Regions from separate parts of the Nocardia otitidiscaviarum genome, predicted to be linked through region 1. Evidence: riboswitches for the same ligand, from Rfam matches in the RefSeq annotation. Region 1 holds a riboswitch; each other region holds the start of a gene.
What was found. A riboswitch is a leader RNA that binds a small molecule or an ion and turns the genes downstream of it on or off. The one in region 1 is predicted to bind S-adenosylmethionine.
Positions count from the first base shown of each region.

Region 1 (5,660 bases):
TGGGGAGATTACCTCGAGTCGAACAAACTTTCGATAGTAGGGGAGGGCTACGACATGTTCGTGAGGATCGGGAGGGGCTGGGTTTCGGTGGCGGAGGCCAGGGTGTCGATGGCGGCGGTGAGGCGGATGGTGGCCGCGCCGAGGGTGGCGGAGTAGGAGCGGCGACCTTCGGCGGCTTCGTCGGGGGTGGTGGTGTCGACCATGTCGAGGGCTCGGGCCCACCGGGACAGGTGCGCGTTCGCCTCGGCGGCGGACAGGTCGGGGTGGATGGTTCCCCGGAATTCCGGCTGGTGCGCGGCCGTGAAGCGGGCGCAACAATCCCACAGCCAGGTCGCCGGGGGGAGTGGTTCGCCTGCGGTGTCGGCGGCACGGGAGTTCACCAGGTCGGAGACGGCGTCGATGGCGGCCATCATCAGCGAATCGGTCACGGCGATAGCGTGTCACCTGCGGTGATGGGTGGCCGGTAGGTGACACGGGCGTGTCGACACCGACTCTGTTCGGGTGGGCGTGCCTGGCGCACCCGGTGCCACGCCACTACCGTTGATCGCGTGGACGCCACCCTCGCGCATACGCCCGAAACACCGCCCCGCTCCCGGTGGCGGGCCATGGGGCTGCCGCTGCTCGCCGGTGGCGCGGTCGCGGGAATCGCCGCCGCCGTGCACTTCCGGGACCCGCATCAGGAGGGGTCGTGGGGGATCTGCCCCTTCTACGAGCTGACCGGTTTCTGGTGCCCCGGCTGCGGTGGCCTGCGCGGACTGCACAATCTCACCGACGGGCGGGTGCTGGACGCGGTGCAGAGCAATCTGCTGCTGTTCCCGCTGCTGCTGGGATTCGTTGCGTGGTGGGGATATTGGATGGTGCGCAGTTGGCGCGGGCAACCGGCGCAACTGCTGCCGCGGGGGCTGCCGCGCCCCCTGCTCTGGGTGACGCTGGCGTTCCTGGTGGCCTACACCGTGTTCCGCAATACGCCGTGGGGGAGTTGGCTGGTTCCGGTGTGACCGGCGGCGTGGCCGAACGGGTGGACGTCGCCGATCGGGGCATGCTGTCGGTATGGGTGATTCGCTGAAGAAACGAGTGCGCGAGAAGCTGCTGCGGCAGCTGAACGAGGACGGTGCGCCCGATCCGGACCAGGACGATACCCGGCAGGTGTCGGTTCTCACGGATCTGGAACTGCTGGACGCGGTGGCCGAGGACGACCCCGTGGTCGAGGAACTCGCCGCCCGGTACTACGTGCCGTGAACCCGAAACTCCGTCCCCCGAGCCCGGCTCGGGGGACGGAGTCGTGTCCGGATGCTCAGACGCAGGGCGCTGCCCCGGCCGTGTCACCGTCGAACGGTCGCGTCTCCGGCACCGGGTTCCAGTGCCCGTCGGTGCACGCGTACTCCCAGCCCGGCCCCCGCTCGACCAGGGCGGCGACGGCGTCGACGAGCCGGTCCACATCGGCGGACGTGGTGCCGAGGCCGATGCTGGCGCGCAGCGCGCCGTCCACCCCGAGCTTGGCCAGGAGCGGGTGCGCGCAGAAGCGGCCGTCGCGCACCCCGATGCCGTGTTCGGCGGAGAGGTAGGCGGCCACCCGTCCGGGTTCGAAGCCGTCCAGGGTGAAGGCGACGATGCCGACGGCGTCGGTGCTGTCCCGCCAGATGCGCAGGAACCGCACGCCCGGAACGGTTTTCAGTCCGTAGCGCAGGCGGTGTGCGAGGTAGAGCTCGTGTTCGGTGACCGTGGTCTCGTCGAGCGCGGCCAGTGCGTCGCAGGCGGCGGCCAGGGCGGCCACGCCGAGGACGTTGGGGGAACCGGCCTCGTGCCGCTGCGGTGCGCACGCCCACTCGGTGTCGTCGGCGGTGACCTCCCGCACCGCGCCGCCGCCCGCCAGATACGGGTCGGCGGCATCCAGCCAATCCCGGCGGCCGACAAGCACTCCCGCGCCGAAGGGGGCGTAGAGCTTGTGGCCGGAGAATGCCACGTAGTCGATATCGCTGGCGCACAGGTCGATCCGCCGGTGCGGGGCCAGCTGGGCAGCGTCCACCAGGATGCGGGTGCCGCACTGGTGCGCGATCCAGGTCAGTCGTTCGATCGGCAGCAGCTCCCCGGTCACATTGGATGCACCCGTAATGGCAAGCAACGCAGCGGGTTTGGTGCACAGCTCGGCGACGACGCGCTGAATGGTCTCCTCGATGGTGTCGGCGGCCCGGACCACGCGCCGCCCGTGCCGGGTCCACGGCAGGAAGTTGGCGTGATGTTCGATATCCAGCACCACGGTGTCGCCGGGTACGCAGGCGGCCAGCAGATTCAGCGAGTCGGTGGTGTTGCGGGTGAAGACCACGCACTGGTCGTCGGCGGCATTCACGAACCGCGCCACCGTCTTTCGCGCGGATTCGTAGCAGTCGGTGGAGATGCGGGAGGCGTAGCCCGCGCCGCGGTGCACGCTGGCGTAGTAGGGCAGCAGGTCCCGCACCCGCTCGGTGACCTGCTCGAGCGCGGGGGCGCTGGCGGCGTAGTCGAAGTTGGCGTAGGCGGCGGTGCCGCCCTGTACGAGCGGCACCCGCAGATCGCATCCGGAGACGGTGGCGAGGGCGGCGCAGCTCTGGTCGGCGAAAGCAGTCATGACGAAATCCCGTCGGCTCAGGGACTCGTGATCGTGAGGTGATCGGAGTCCGCGCTTGCCGTGTTCGTATGAATCACGGCCCGGTCGTCACCCGGAGCACCCCACCGCGGAGGAGGGTTGCCGACCAGCTAGCCGGGGCTTAGCGCTGGTACTCATGACCTGATTGCAGAGGTTGGCAGACGGGCGCGGAACTTGTCAACCCCGCGCCGAGAATCATCCGAAAGTTGGATCGGGTGGGCCGCAAAGTAGGAACCGGGGGTTCGCCGGGGCCGGTAATCTCGACTGTGAAGTTAGGGTAGCCAAAGTATGGGCGGCCCGGGATCGACACCGAGGGAGCACGACCATGCTGGACACCGCGACGCCGTTCTCGACCCTGATCCGCACCGCGACCGAGCGGCAGCACACCGAGGCCGAACACTCCTCGTTCATGCGCGACATGCTCACCGGCACCCTCGGCGTGCGGGCGTTCTACCGCTACACCGCCCAGCTGTGGTTCGTCTACGACGCCCTGGAACGGCATTCCGCCGACCTCGCCGCCGACCCCGTCGCCGGACCGTTCGTTCGCCCGGAACTCGCCCGCCTCGCCGCCCTGGAAACCGACCTCGCCCATCTCGGCGGCCCGGACTGGCGAGCCGACCTGCGCCCCCTGCCCTCGACCCGCACCTACGCCGACCGCATCGCCGAATGCGCCCGGGACTGGTCGGCCGGATACGTCGTTCACCACTACACCCGCTACCTGGGCGACCTCTCTGGCGGCCAGGTCATTCGCGGCACCGCCGAAAAGCTGTGGGACCTGCCCAAGAAGGGCGACGGCGTGCGCTTCTACGTCTTCGACCGGATCGGCAACCCGGCCGCCTTCAAACGCGAATACCGCGAACTCCTCGACGCCCTGCCCATCGGCGGCGACGACACCGAGCGCGTACTCGACGAAGCCCGCCGCGCCTTCGCCATGAACACCGACATGTTCGGGGAACTGGCCGAGGAATTCGCCCGCGACTGACCGGCGGCCTGAGTCAGCGCAGGGGTTCGGGGCGGTGGTAGCCGCCGTTGTAGTAGAGCAGGGGGGCGGCGCTGGGTTCTTCCTCGGCGTCGTCGTGGACGCGGGTGACCAGGCCGACGACCAGGGTGTGGTCGCCGATGGGGATGAGGCGGTGGATGGCGGCGCGGACCCAGATGGGGGTGCCGTGCAGGACCGGTTCGCCGGTGTCGAGGGTGGTCCACAGGGAGCGGTCGGTGAAGCGCTGGGCGGCGGCGCGGCTGAAGCGCTGGGCGATGTGGCGCTGGTGTTCGCCGAGGAAGTGCACGACCACGGATTCGGCGTGCAGCAGGGCGTCGATGCTGGAGGAGGTCTCGGCGATATTGAAGGTGATCAGGGGCGGGTCCAGCGATACCGAGGCGAATGAGGTGGCGGTGAAGCCGACCGGTCCGTTGTCGGACATGAGCGTGACGACCGTGACGCCCGCCGGATAGTGACGCATGGCGGCGCGGTACTGGTGAGCTGCGATACCGCTCAGATCATCGGGGACCCGTAGCTCGGATGGAGAATCGGTCACATAGGCAAGGTACGCCCCGAGCGCCCGAGGTATTCCGGTTGCGCTCGAGTCGAACGGAACATCGATCGCGCGCGGGGACGACCGAGCCGAGCCGGAACGCGGGGCCGCCGGATTCAGTCGACGTCGATGGCCAGCCCCGCCGTGATCCGCACCAGTTCCCCGAATGTGGTGCGGAACAGCGTATTCGGATGCCCGCCCGCCGCCCACAGCTCCGGATGCCCGGCCAGAGCGTTGTCGATATAGGTGGGGAGATTGACGGGATGGCCGACCGGAGCCACCCCGCCGATCGGCTGGCCGGTGACCTCCCGCACCATGGGCGCGGGAGCCCGGGTCAGCGCGCCCTCCAGCCGCTTGCCGGTGCGATCCAGATGCACCTGGTGCGCGCCGGACACCAGCAGCAGCACCGGATCCTCGTCGAGCAGGAACACCAGCGATTTGGTGATGGCACCCACCGGCACCCCGAGCGATGCGGCGGCGGCCTGCGCGGTGTGGGTCGGTTCGGCCTGGGTGATGATCACGCCGTGATGGCCGCGCGCGATCAGCGTATCGGAGACCTTGGCAGCGACGGGCGGTAGGGACCTGCGCATGGCACCAGGGTAGAGCGGTTGCGGTGAATGTGCGGGGGGATCGGAAACGGTGCGGAAACCGGTGCGGCGCATCGGATTCAGCCCCGCCGCAATGCTGCCCTGTCGGCCCGCCGCCGCCCCCCGATACGCTGGGCGAATGACTGAATGGAAGGCTTTCACAGTCGAGAGCAAGGACCGGGTGGCCCAGGTCACCCTGACCGGACCCGGCAAGGGCAATGCCATGGGACCGGACTTCTGGCATGAGCTACCGCAGATCTTCGGTCAGCTGGACGCCGACCCGGAGGTGCGGGCCATCGTCCTCACCGGTTCCGGCAAGCACTTCTCCTACGGCCTGGACCTGCCCGCCATGAGCCCGCTGTTCGGTCCGCTGCTCGGCGAGCGCGCGTTGGCCGCGCCGCGCACCAACTTCATGAGGCACATCCGTGAGATGCAGGCCGCGGTGACCGCGGTCGCGGACTGCCGCAAGCCCGTCATCGCCGCCATCTCCGGTTGGTGCATCGGCGGTGGGCTCGATCTCATCGCCGCCGTGGATGTGCGGCTGGCCAGCGCCGAGGCCAAGTTCAGCCTGCGCGAGGCGAAGGTCGCCATCGTCGCCGACATCGGTTCGCTGCACCGCCTGCCCGGCATCATCGGGGAGGGCCACGTGCGCGAGCTGGCGCTCACCGGCAAGGACATCGACGCCGCCCGCGCCGAGAAGATCGGCTTGGTCAACGACGTGTACCCCGACCAGGACGCGGTGCTGGAGGCGGCACACGCCATGGCTCGCGAGATCGCCACCAATCCGCCGCTGGTGGTACAGGGCATCAAGGATGTGCTGGACCAGCCCAAGGCGGGCCGCGTGGCCGACGGCCTGCGCTACGTCTCCGCCTGGAACGCCGCCTTCCTGCCCTCGGAGGACCTCACCGAGGCCATCCA
Region 1 is NZ_CP041695.1:6,528,105-6,533,764, reverse strand. It holds gene FOH10_RS29350 (hypothetical protein) at 48-428, opposite strand; gene FOH10_RS29345 (DUF2752 domain-containing protein) at 549-998, shown strand; gene FOH10_RS29340 (hypothetical protein) at 1,051-1,239, shown strand; gene FOH10_RS29335 (aminotransferase class V-fold PLP-dependent enzyme) at 1,295-2,605, opposite strand; SAM riboswitch class IV at 2,652-2,765, opposite strand; gene FOH10_RS29330 (biliverdin-producing heme oxygenase) at 2,949-3,605, shown strand; gene FOH10_RS29325 (flavin reductase family protein) at 3,619-4,083, opposite strand; gene FOH10_RS29320 (YbaK/EbsC family protein) at 4,272-4,745, opposite strand; gene FOH10_RS29315 (crotonase/enoyl-CoA hydratase family protein) at 4,882-5,660, shown strand, end outside.

Region 2 (5,660 bases), 890 kb from region 1:
CGGCCATGTGCACTGTTTTCATCATGACAGCATCCTGTCATCTTTGACAGGATGCTGTCAATAGGTTCGAATACGAAAACCCCGGCCCATCGAGAGCCGGGGCGTCGCGCGTGCCGAGCGGTCAGCTCAGTGCGTGATCCAGATCGCCGAGCAGATCCTCCACATCCTCGAGGCCCACCGAGATGCGGACCACGCCGTCGGTGATGCCCACGGCCGCACGGCCTTCCGGCCCCATGGCCCGGTGCGTGGTGGTGGCCGGATGGGTGATCAGGGTCTTGGCATCGCCGAGGTTGTTCGAGATGTCGATGATGCGCAGCCGGTTGAGTACCTCGAACGCGCGCTTCTTGGCCTCGTCGGCGCCCGCCTTCAGCTCGAAGGTGACCACGGTGCCGCCGCCCGACATCTGGCTCTTGGCCAGCTCGTACTGCGGATGCGAGGCCAGGAAGGGGTACTTCACCCAGGCCACCGAATCCTTGCCCTCGAGGAACTCCGCGATGCGCTGCGCCGAGGAATTGGCCTGGCGCACCCGCAGCGGCATGGTCTCCAGACCTTTGAGCAGCGTCCAGGCATTGAACGGGCTCAGCGCCGGGCCGGTATGGCGCATCAGATTCTTCACCGGACCGTCGATGTAGTCCTTGGACCCGAGAATCGCGCCGCCGAGGACACGACCCTGGCCGTCGATGTGCTTGGTGCCGGAATAGACCAGCACGTCCGCGCCGAGCTCGAATCCGCGTTGCAGCAGCGGAGTGGCGAAGACATTGTCCAGCACCACCTTCGCGCCCGCGGCATGCGACAGCTCGACCACCCGGCGCACATCCACCAGCGACTGCATCGGGTTGGACGGCGTTTCGAAGAACACGGCCTGGGTGGGCACCGACAGCGCCCGCTCCCACTGGTCGAGGTCCTCACCGTCGACGAAGACGGTCTCCACGCCCCAGCGCGGCAGAATCTCGTTGGCCACCACGAAACAGGAGCCGAACAGGCTGCGCGCGGCCACCAGCCGGTCACCCGCGCCGAGCAGCGCGCCCAGCGCCGTGAACACCGCCGACATCCCGGACGCGGTGGCGAAACACGCTTCGCCGCCGTCGATCAGGCGCAGCCGCTCCTCGAACATGGCGACGGTCGGATTGCCGTAGCGCGAGTACACGTAGTGCTCGATATCGCCGGTGAACGACGCCTCGGCCGCCTCGGCGCTCTCGTAGACGAATCCGGAGCTGAGGTACAGCGCCTCGGAGGTCTCCTCGAAACCGCTGCGGCGCAAGCCGCCTCGGACGCCGATGGTCGCGGGGCCGATGCCCTCGGGCAGGGGCTTGTCGAAAGCGCCTCCGGTGATCACAGCTGCCTCCCATCGACAGGGTTCGACCGACGCGCCACATACGCGACGGCGGTGGCGGTCACGACCGACGGAACCCGCGGCGCGCCCGCGGTGGCCGGAACCGGTCGCGTCATGATTGCCGCCACGGAAGTCCCTCGGCGCGCCAGCCGGAGCCGCCGCGGTGTCCCTGCGCGTCCAGCGCGCCCTCGAAACCCTCGACCACGTTGAACGCGGGCGTGAAGCCGACGGCGGTGGCCGCGGTGGCCGCGCCGATGGAGCGCTGCCCGGACCGGCAGATGAAGATCACGGGCGCGTCGCCCTCGGGGTCCCGCTCGGCCAGCGCCTGCTTGAGCTGATCGGTGAACCGGGTATTGGGCGAGCCGGTGACGTCCACCCATTCGATGAGGACGGTGGGCCGGCCGATGCCGCCGGTATCGGGTACGCCGACGAACCGCCATTCGGCCTCGGTGCGCACATCCACCAGCACCGCGTCCGGATTGTCGCGCAACAGCTCCCACGCCTGCCGTGGCGTGATGTCACCCGCATAGCTCACTGCTTGAACCTCCTGTGAATCCGCACTTGCCGCACCGAGGTGCGTGGCCAGGTCGTCACCCGGAGCACCCCACCGCGGAGGAGGGTTGCCGACCAGCCAGCCGGGGCTTGGCGCTGGTACTCATGACCTGGATCTGAGATTGCCCGGACCACCGCCCGACTGTCAAACGCATGTGTCCGAGTAGTGGGACGATCAGCGGTCGCAGACCACCCAGCCGTTGCCGCCGCGGGTGAAGTTCCAGGTCGAGGTGTTCTCGGTGCCGTCGAGTCGCACGGTGACGGTGGCGGTGGCGCGGTCGCCGTCCACCCGGGCGTCGGTGAGGCGCACGAATTCCAGAGCCGGTGCGGCGTCCTCGGATTCGATCCGCACCGGCGAGCGGTCGTTGTCGAAGCCCGCGCAGACGATGCGATCGCCCAGCGGGTCGTCCGCGGCCAGCGCGCCGACGAGGTTGCGGGCGGCCACGGCCAGTCGATCGGAATCTGTGACATTCTTCTCAGCCGGGGATACCAGCCCCGCGATCACGATTCCCAGCACGACCAGCGCGATGATGCCCGCGGCGGCCAGGAACGGCAGCATCGACCTGGTCCCGGTCTGGTCGATCGGGATCGACTGTTCATCCTCACCGGCTGTGTGTTCCGATCGCTCAGCCGAGTTTTCCGGCCGCTCGCTTCGCTCACTCATGAGCTAGATCATGCCTGGTCGCCGGGGGTGTACGCGGCTCGACACCGGGTACCCGATGCAGTGGGCATCCGCCCAGTTCACCGAACCCCGGCGGGCCGTGGTCTACCCCACCGATAGAATCGTCTGAATTCTCCGCCCGCGCGGGGGAATAGCAGGACGGCGCAGCAACGCTGCAGCGTCGGAGGCCTCGGGATGACCCGAGCTCGGGCGTCAACTTAGCCTAAGCTAAGAACGACGGCTAAGACTGACCGCAAGATTGTATTTCGACTCGTAAGGGTGCGCGTAAGAGATGACCGAACAGAGTGCAGCGACCCGCCCGCTCCGCATCGCGATCGTTGGTGCCGGCCCGGCTGGTATCTATGCGGCCGACGCGCTGATGAAATCCGATGCCCCCGCCGGGTTCGACGGGGTGAGCATCGATCTCTACGAGCGCATGCCCGCCCCCTTCGGCCTGATCCGCTACGGCGTCGCGCCCGACCACCCGCGGATCAAGGGCATCATCACCGCCCTGCACAAGGTCCTCGACAAACCCCAGGTCCGACTGCTGGGCAATATCGACTACGGCGTCGACATCACCCTCGCCGACCTGCGCGGCTTCTACGACGCGGTCATCTTCTCCACCGGCGCCAACGCCGACCGCGCCCTCGACATCCCCGGCATCGACCTCGACGGCTCCTACGGCGCCGCGGACTTCGTGTCCTGGTACGACGGCCACCCCGACGTCCCCCGCACCTGGCCCCTGCACGCCCAGAAGGTCGCCGTGCTCGGCGTCGGCAACGTCGCCCTGGACGTGGCCCGGGTACTGGCCAAGACCGGCGACGAACTGCTGCCCACCGAGATCCCGCCGAACGTCTACGAAGGGCTCAAGGCCAACCAGGCCCTCGAGGTGCACGTGTTCGGTCGCCGCGGACCCGCCCAGGCCAAGTTCACCCCCCTCGAGCTGCGCGAGCTCGACCATTCCCCGACCATCGAGGTCATCGTCGACCCCTCCGACATCGACTACGACGAGGGCTCCGAGGCCGCGCGCCGGCATTCCAAGCAGGTCGACATGATCTGCAACACCCTCGAGCAGTGGGCCATCCGCGATGTCGGTGACCGCCCGCACAAACTGTTCCTGCACTTCTTCGAGTCCCCCGCCGAGATCCTCGGCTCCGACGGCACGGTCGTCGGGCTGCGCACCGAACGCACCCAGCTCGACGGCACCGGCAACTGCAAGGGCACCGGCGAATACAAGGACTGGGACATCCAGGCCGTGTACCGGGCGGTGGGGTATCTGTCGCAGAACATTCCCGCGCTGCCCTTCGACGACCAGGCCGGGACCGTGCCCAACGAGGCCGGACGCGTGCTCGTCGACGAGGACGCCGACGGCCCGGCCCGCTACCTGCCCCAAACCTATGTGACCGGGTGGATCAAACGCGGCCCGGTCGGGCTCATCGGCCACACCAAGGGCGACGCCAACGAAACCATCGCCTGCCTGCTCGACGACGCCAAAGACTTCACCCCCGCCGCCAACCCCGACCCCGAGGCCGTGACCGCGTTCCTCGAAGCCAAGGGCATCCCCTTCACCACCTGGGCCGGCTGGTACCGCCTCGACGCCCACGAACGCGCACTCGGCGAACCCGAAGGCCGCGAACGCGTCAAGGTCGTCGAACGCGAAGACATGCTGCGCGCCAGCGAGCCGGACAAAGTCGCCAACTGACCTGGGCTGATCCACCAGGCGGACAAGGTTTTCCGCACTTGTCACCAATGTGAGGCATGCTGATCACGTGTTCGATGCCCATGTCCACATCATCGATCCGCGGTTCCCGCTGATCGAGAACGAGGGCTACCTGCCCGACCCGTACACCATCGCCGATTACAAGCGGCGGATGTCCCGCTTCGACATCGACGGTGGTGCCGTGGTCAGCGGGTCCTTCCAGGGCACCGATGAGACGTTCCTACGGGCGGCGCTGGCCGAGCTGGGCGAGGGCTGGGTCGGCGTCATCAACCTGCACGTGGACGCCACCGACGAGGAGATCATCTCGCTCGACCGGGCCGGGGTGCGGGCGCTGCGGTTCAATCTCAAGCGTGCGGGCGGGGATATCGTCGGGCTGACCATGCTGGCGCTGCGCGCGTACGAACTGGTCGGTTGGCATGTGGAGCTGTACATCGACGGGTCCATGCTGGGATCGCTGGAACCGGTGATCAGCAAGCTGCCGCAGCTGTCCATCGACCATATGGGCATGTCCGACGACTGCCTGCCCTACCTGCTGAATCTGGTGGACCGCGGGGCCAAGGTGAAGGCGTCCGGCTTCGGCCGGGTGGCCATGGACGTCGGCCGGGCGCTGCGCCGGATCCACGCGGTGAATCCGGAGGCCCTCATGTTCGGCTCCGATCTACCCGGCACCCGCGCGGGGCGGCCCTTCCTCGACACCGATATCACCCTCATCACCGATGCGGTCGGCACGGACCTGCACCGGGTGCTGGAGGACAATGCCCGCGCCTTCTACCGACTGCCCGCCAAGGAACGCGATCTCGCGGACCCCGCGCCGACGCTGCCGCTGTTCGGCCCGGAATCGCCGACCCTGCGCCTGAAGCGCTCCGAACTCCCGAAACCCGCTCCGGGAGATACGATGCCGCTTCCGATCATCGAGTAGCGGCCAGACGATCGGGTAGCGGCTAGACGACGACGGCGGCGACCACCCACACCCCGGCCGCTAGCAGCGCGCCGAACAGCTCGACGAGAATCGACAGCCCGACCCCCTTCAGGGCGTGCTGCGTCGACACCCACGCCGTGCGCTGCGCCCGCAGCCGCTGTAGCTCCGAAAGATAAACCCCCAGTACGAATCCCAGGAACAGCCCGATCACCGGCACCACGAAGAAACCGACGATGCCCAGCGCCGCGCCGATGAACAGCGACCGGTTCGGCACACCCGCGTATTTGAGCTTGCGGCCCGGCCAGGTGTACTTGATCACCCCGCTGATCACGAGAAATGCCGTGCAGACCGCGAAGACGATCCAGGCCGCGGTTCCGCCGGTCATGAAGGCCCACACCGCGATCGCGCCGAAGATCAGCAGCACGCCCGGCAGGATCGGCACCACCACACCGATCAGCCCCACCAGAATCGCGAG
Region 2 is NZ_CP041695.1:7,413,326-7,418,985, reverse strand. It holds gene FOH10_RS33390 (type 1 glutamine amidotransferase family protein) at 1-25, opposite strand, end outside; gene FOH10_RS33385 (O-succinylhomoserine sulfhydrylase) at 122-1,336, opposite strand; gene FOH10_RS33380 (rhodanese-like domain-containing protein) at 1,446-1,868, opposite strand; SAM riboswitch class IV at 1,886-1,996, opposite strand; gene FOH10_RS33375 (Rv0361 family membrane protein) at 2,061-2,549, opposite strand; gene FOH10_RS33370 (FAD-dependent oxidoreductase) at 2,839-4,248, shown strand; gene FOH10_RS33365 (amidohydrolase family protein) at 4,316-5,185, shown strand; gene FOH10_RS33360 (DUF456 domain-containing protein) at 5,208-5,660, opposite strand, start outside.
Region 2: another riboswitch for S-adenosylmethionine. It lies ahead of FOH10_RS33380 (rhodanese-like domain-containing protein); the one in region 1 lies ahead of FOH10_RS29335 (aminotransferase class V-fold PLP-dependent enzyme).

Region 3 (5,660 bases), 760 kb from region 1:
TGGGCCAGACCACGGGTCCACGCGAAGATCGAGGCGATCGGGTTGGTGGAGGTGGGCTTGCCCTGCTGGTGCTGGCGGTAGTGCCGGGTGACGGTGCCGTGCGCGGCCTCCGCCTCACAGGTCCGGCCGTCCGGGGTGAGCAGCACGGAGGTCATCAGGCCCAGCGAGCCGAAGCCCTGCGCCACGGTGTCGGACTGCACGTCGCCGTCGTAGTTCTTGCAGGCCCAGACGTAGCCGCCCTCCCACTTCAGCGCGGAGGCGACCATATCGTCGATGAGGCGGTGCTCGTAGGTGAGACCGGCCGCGTCGAACTCCTCCTTGAACTCGGTCTCGTACACCTCCTGGAAGGTGTCCTTGAACATGCCGTCGTACGCCTTGAGGATGGTGTTCTTGGTCGACATGTACACCGGGTAGTTCTGCTGCAGGCCGTAGTTCAGCGAGGCCCGCGCGAAGTCCCGGATGGACTCCTGGAAGTTGTACATGCCCATGATGACGCCGCCGTCCTCGGGCATCTTCACGACCTCGTGGACGATCGGCTCGGAGCCGTCCTCCGGGGTGAAGGTGAGGGTGACGGTGCCCGCCTGGTGCACCTTGAAGTCGGTGGCGCGGTACTGGTCACCGAAGGCGTGGCGGCCGATGATGATCGGCTTGGTCCAGCCCGGAACCAGGCGCGGGACGTTGGAGATGATGATCGGCGCGCGGAAGATGGTGCCGCCGAGGATGTTGCGGATGGTGCCGTTGGGCGACCGCCACATCTTCTTCAGACCGAATTCCTTGACGCGGGCCTCATCGGGGGTGATCGTCGCGCACTTGACGCCGACGCCGTGCTTCTTGATGGCGTTGGCCGCGTCGATCGTGACCTGATCGTCGGTCTTGTCGCGGTACTCGATGCCGAGGTCGTAGTACTCGAGGTTCACATCGAGATACGGATTGATCAGCTTGTCTTTGATGAACTGCCAGATAATCCGGGTCATCTCATCGCCGTCGAGCTCGACGACGGTGCCTTCAACCTTGATCTTGGACATGGATCTTCGTGTCCTCCTAGGAAGGTGGTGCTCCCATTGCACGGCCGGTGAGCACCGCTTGTAGCGGACCCCAGCTGTTCAACAGACAACGTATACGCATGGCGCGCGGCACGGGGCCTGTGGTGCCAGGTCCACGTACGCTGTGGCGTCAAGCAAGACAAGCGTACTGCTGCTATGAACCTCACCGCGCGGTTGCCCCCCGCTGTGCGGGAACAGCGGAGGGCTACTCGCAAGTAGGAAGCACGCGGCCTATGAGTCGAGGATACGAGGATCAGACGCCCACGTGAACCGGCTTCTCCGCGCCCTCGAGCAGGTTCTCCGGCTTGTCGCGGATCATCAGCGCGATGATCGGCAGGGCGATGAGGAAGAAGCCCGCACCGATGTAGAACGCCACGTCGTAGCTGTGGATGGCGGCCCGGGCCATGACATTGTCGATGGTCGGATTGTCGGCCACGTACCGCTGCGCGACCTGCACCGAGATGGTGGTCAGCAGGGCCGTGCCGATGGAACCGCCGACCTGCTGCGCGGCATTGAGCAGCGCGCTGGCCACCCCGGAATCGGCCTCGTCCACCTGATGCAGCGCGGTGGTCTGCATGGCCACGAAGACGCCACCCATACCGAGTGCGATGAGCGTCATGGCGGGCAGCACCGACGCCGCGTAGCCGTCACCGAAATCGAGCTGGGCCAGATAGAGCAGCCCCAGCATGCCCAGCGCGGTCCCGGCCAGCAGCACCGGGCGCGGACCCAGCTTCGGCAGTACCGCGCTGGCGATACCCGCCGACACCACGATGCCGATGGGGAACGGCAGGAAGGCGACACCGGCCTTCAGCGCCGAGTACCCGAGGGTGATCTGCAGGTAGTAGCTGAGGTTCAGGAACATGGCGAACATGGCGATCGGGATGAGCAGCGCCACCAGGAACGAGCCGCCCCGGTTGATCTCCCCGGGGATGCGCAACGGCAGCAGCGGATTCGCGGACCGGTGTTCGATGACCACGAAGGCCACCAGCAGGGCCGCGCCCGCGGCCAGCAGCCCGAGGGTGGATGCCGCGCCCCAGCCGTTCTCGGCCGCGCGGGTGAAGCCGTAGACGATGGCGATGAGCCCGAGGGTGCCGGTGATCGCGCCCGGCAGGTCGTAGCCGCCGGTGCGCGGCGCGGGCTCGTCCCTGACGACGAAGGCGTACGCCCCGACCAGTGCCAGCAGTGCGACGGGGGTGTTGACCAGCAGGCACCAGCGCCAGTCGGCGTACTCGGTGAGCGCGCCGCCCGCGATCAGCCCGATGGCCGCGCCGCCCGCCGAGACGCCCGCGAAGACACCGAACGCCTTGGCTCGCTCGGTGACCTCGGTGAAGGTGATCGACACCAGTGACAGCGCCGCGGGTGCCAGCAATGCCGCGAACGCACCCTGCAGGCCGCGCCCGGCGAACAGCTGTCCGGCGTTCTGTGCGAGCCCGGCCAGCGCGGAGGCGGCGGCGAAGCCGACCAGGCCGATCAGGAAGATGCGGCGGCGGCCGAGGTAGTCGGCGAGGCGGCCGCCGAGCAGCAGCAGGCCGCCGAAGATGAGGGTGTAGGCCGTCAGCATCCACTGCTTGTCGGCCTCGCTGATGTGCAGATCCTGCTGCGCGAAGGGCAGCGAGATCGTGACGATGGTGGCGTCCAGCACCACCATGAGCTGCGCCAGGGCGAGTACGCCCAGGGCCAGCCAGCGCTTGGAAGCGCTTGTCTGTCTGGATATTTCGTCGGGTTCGCGAGTCGCGGTCGCAGTGGTCACGTCGTTCTCCTCAGGGCATTACGAACAACCCGGACCATACTGGCACCCACCGACAAATGACGTCAAGCGAAAAATGTCGCAATCAGACAGATGGCTGTTAATGACACAATTCGGCCCGATAGCGATAGACTGAGGCAATGTCCGAGTCGTCAACGCCTGCCGATCTCCTGGAACGCCGTCGACCGGGACTGCGCGAACGCAAGAAGCAGCAGACCCGCGAGCGCATCATCGATGTGGCACTCGAGCTGTGCGACGCCCAGGGTTTCGACGCCACCACCGTCGAACAGATCGCCGACGCGGCCGACGTCTCACCACGCACCGTGAACCGGTACTTCGAGAGCAAGGAAGAGATCGTCATCGCCCCCATCGAGGTATGGGGGCAGGCCATGGCCGAGTATCTGCGGGCGCAGCCGCCGCACGACAACGAGCTGCAGGCGATGCTGGACGGCTTCCTGGCCCTGACCGACCGCATCATCGAGGCCGATGAACCGGTGCCGTTCCGCTGGTTCCAGCAGATGCAGAACATCATCCGCGGCAGCGCCGCGGTGCGCGCCCGCAGTCTCGACGCGGGCGAGCACAAGACCCAGCAGATGGGCGAGGTGATCGCCGAGCGCATCGGCCAGCCCGCGGACAGCCTGCCGGTGCGTTTGCTGCTGGGTACCTGGCACACCATCATGCGGGTCGGCACCGAGGTCGAGGCCGTCGACGGCAACTGCGCCACCTCCGCCCGGGGCATGGCCGACGCCGTGGTCGCGGCCTATCGCGAATTCCTGCGTATCTGCGGAAACGTCTGTGTGTCCAGCCCCACTTCGGACTCCGACCCCTCCGCCCGCTAGAATCTCGCATCAGGTCAAGAGCATCAGCGTCAAGCCCCGGCTTGCTGATCGGCAACCCTCCAGCTGCGGTGGGGTGCTCCGGGTGAGGACCGGGCGCTCGAAGGCCGAGCGCAAGCGCACTGTAGGAGGTCTACCGAAATGTGTTGTTGTCGAAGCCCATTCGCCTTCCGATAACGTCAGACTTCCCGCCATTCGGCGACTTTTCTTGGAGCAGGACATGAGTGACTCGACCGCGCCCATCGAACCGGCCAACTGGTCTTTCGAGACCAAGCAGGTGCACGCCGGACAGGCTCCCGACGCCACCACCGGGGCCCGCGCGCTGCCGATCTACCAGACCACCTCGTACGCCTTCCGCGACACCGAACACGCCGCCGCGCTGTTCGGACTGGCCGAGCCGGGCAATATCTACACCCGGATCATGAACCCCACCCAGGACGTGGTGGAGCAGCGCATCGCCGCCCTGGAGGGCGGCGTCGCGGCGCTGCTGCTGGCGTCCGGACAGGCCGCCGAAACCTTCGCCATCCTCAATCTGGCCGCCGCCGGGGATCACATCGTCGCCAGCCCGCACCTCTACGGCGGCACCTACAACCTCTTCCGCTACTCGCTGCCCAAGCTGGGCATCGAGGTCAGCTTCGTCGACGATCCCGACGACCTGGAGCAGTGGCGGGCGGCGGTGCGACCCAACACCAAGGCGTTCTACGGCGAGACCGTGGCCAACCCCAGCAGCGCGCTGCTGGACATCCCGGGCGTCGCCGAGATCGCCCACGCCGCCGGGGTGCCGCTCATCGTGGACAACACCGTGGCGACGCCGTACCTGATCCAGCCGCTGCGCCACGGGGCCGACATCGTGGTGCATTCGGCCACCAAATACCTTGGCGGACATGGCTCCGCGGTCGCGGGCGTGATCGTCGACGGCGGCGGATTCGACTGGACCGGGCGCGACGAATCCGGCGCGGCGCGGTTCCCGGGCTTCACCACCCCCGATCCGAGCTACCACGGCGTGGTGTACGCGGACCTGGGTGCGCCCGCCTTCGCGCTCAAGGCGCGGGTGCAGCTGCTGCGCGACCTCGGCTCGGCCGTCTCGCCGTTCAACGCCTTCCTCATCGCGCAGGGCATCGAGACGCTGAGCCTGCGGGTGGAGCGGCACGTGGCCAACGCGCAGGCGGTCGCGGAGTTCCTGGCCCAGCGGCCGGAGGTGCTGTCGGTGTCCTACGCCGGGCTGCCGTCCTCCCCCTGGTACGAGCGTGGCAAACAGCTGGCACCGAGGGGTGTGGGCGCGATCGTGTCCTTCGAGCTCGCCGGGGGCGTCGATGCGGGCAAGAAGTTCGTGGACGCGCTGGAGCTGCACAGCCATGTCGCTAACATCGGGGATGTGCGTTCCCTCGTCATCCATCCGGCCTCCACCACGCATTCACAGCTGACGCCGGAAGAGCAGCTGGCCTCCGGCGTCACCCCGGGGCTGGTGCGGTTGGCCGTGGGTATCGAGGGTATCGACGACATCCTGGCCGATCTCACGGCCGGACTGACGGCGGCGGCACGTTGACCGTGAACATCGAATCGAGCACGTCCCGGGAGACGGTGGAGGCGCTGCTTCCACCGTCCGACGGGACGCTCGGCAGTATTGCCATCGGGGACGTCGAACTCGAGAACGGGGCGGTCGTCACCGACGTGACGCTGGCCGCGCAACGCTGGGGCGAACTCTCGGCGAATCTGGACAACGTGGTGCTGGTCGAGCACGCGCTGACCGGTGACTCCCATGTGGTCGGGGCGGCGGGTTCGCCGCCCGGCTGGTGGGAGGGCACCGTCGGACCCGGTGCGCCCATCGACACCCGGGAGTGGTGTGTCATCGCCACCAATGTGCTCGGCGGCTGTCAGGGCTCGACCGGACCCGCCTCCCTGGCCCCCGACGGAAAGCCTTGGGGCTCACGATTTCCCGATATCTCCATCCGCGATCAGGTGACCGCCGAGGTGCGGCTGTTCGACCTGCTCGGGATCGAACGGCTGGCCGCGGTGGTCGGCGGCTCCATGGGC
Region 3 is NZ_CP041695.1:5,766,453-5,772,112, forward strand. It holds gene FOH10_RS25990 (NADP-dependent isocitrate dehydrogenase) at 1-1,025, opposite strand, end outside; gene FOH10_RS25995 (MFS transporter) at 1,297-2,793, opposite strand; gene FOH10_RS26000 (TetR/AcrR family transcriptional regulator) at 2,931-3,629, shown strand; SAM riboswitch class IV at 3,642-3,752, shown strand; gene FOH10_RS26005 (bifunctional o-acetylhomoserine/o-acetylserine sulfhydrylase) at 3,847-5,172, shown strand; gene metX (homoserine O-acetyltransferase MetX) at 5,169-5,660, shown strand, end outside.
Region 3: another riboswitch for S-adenosylmethionine. It lies ahead of FOH10_RS26005 (bifunctional o-acetylhomoserine/o-acetylserine sulfhydrylase); the one in region 1 lies ahead of FOH10_RS29335 (aminotransferase class V-fold PLP-dependent enzyme).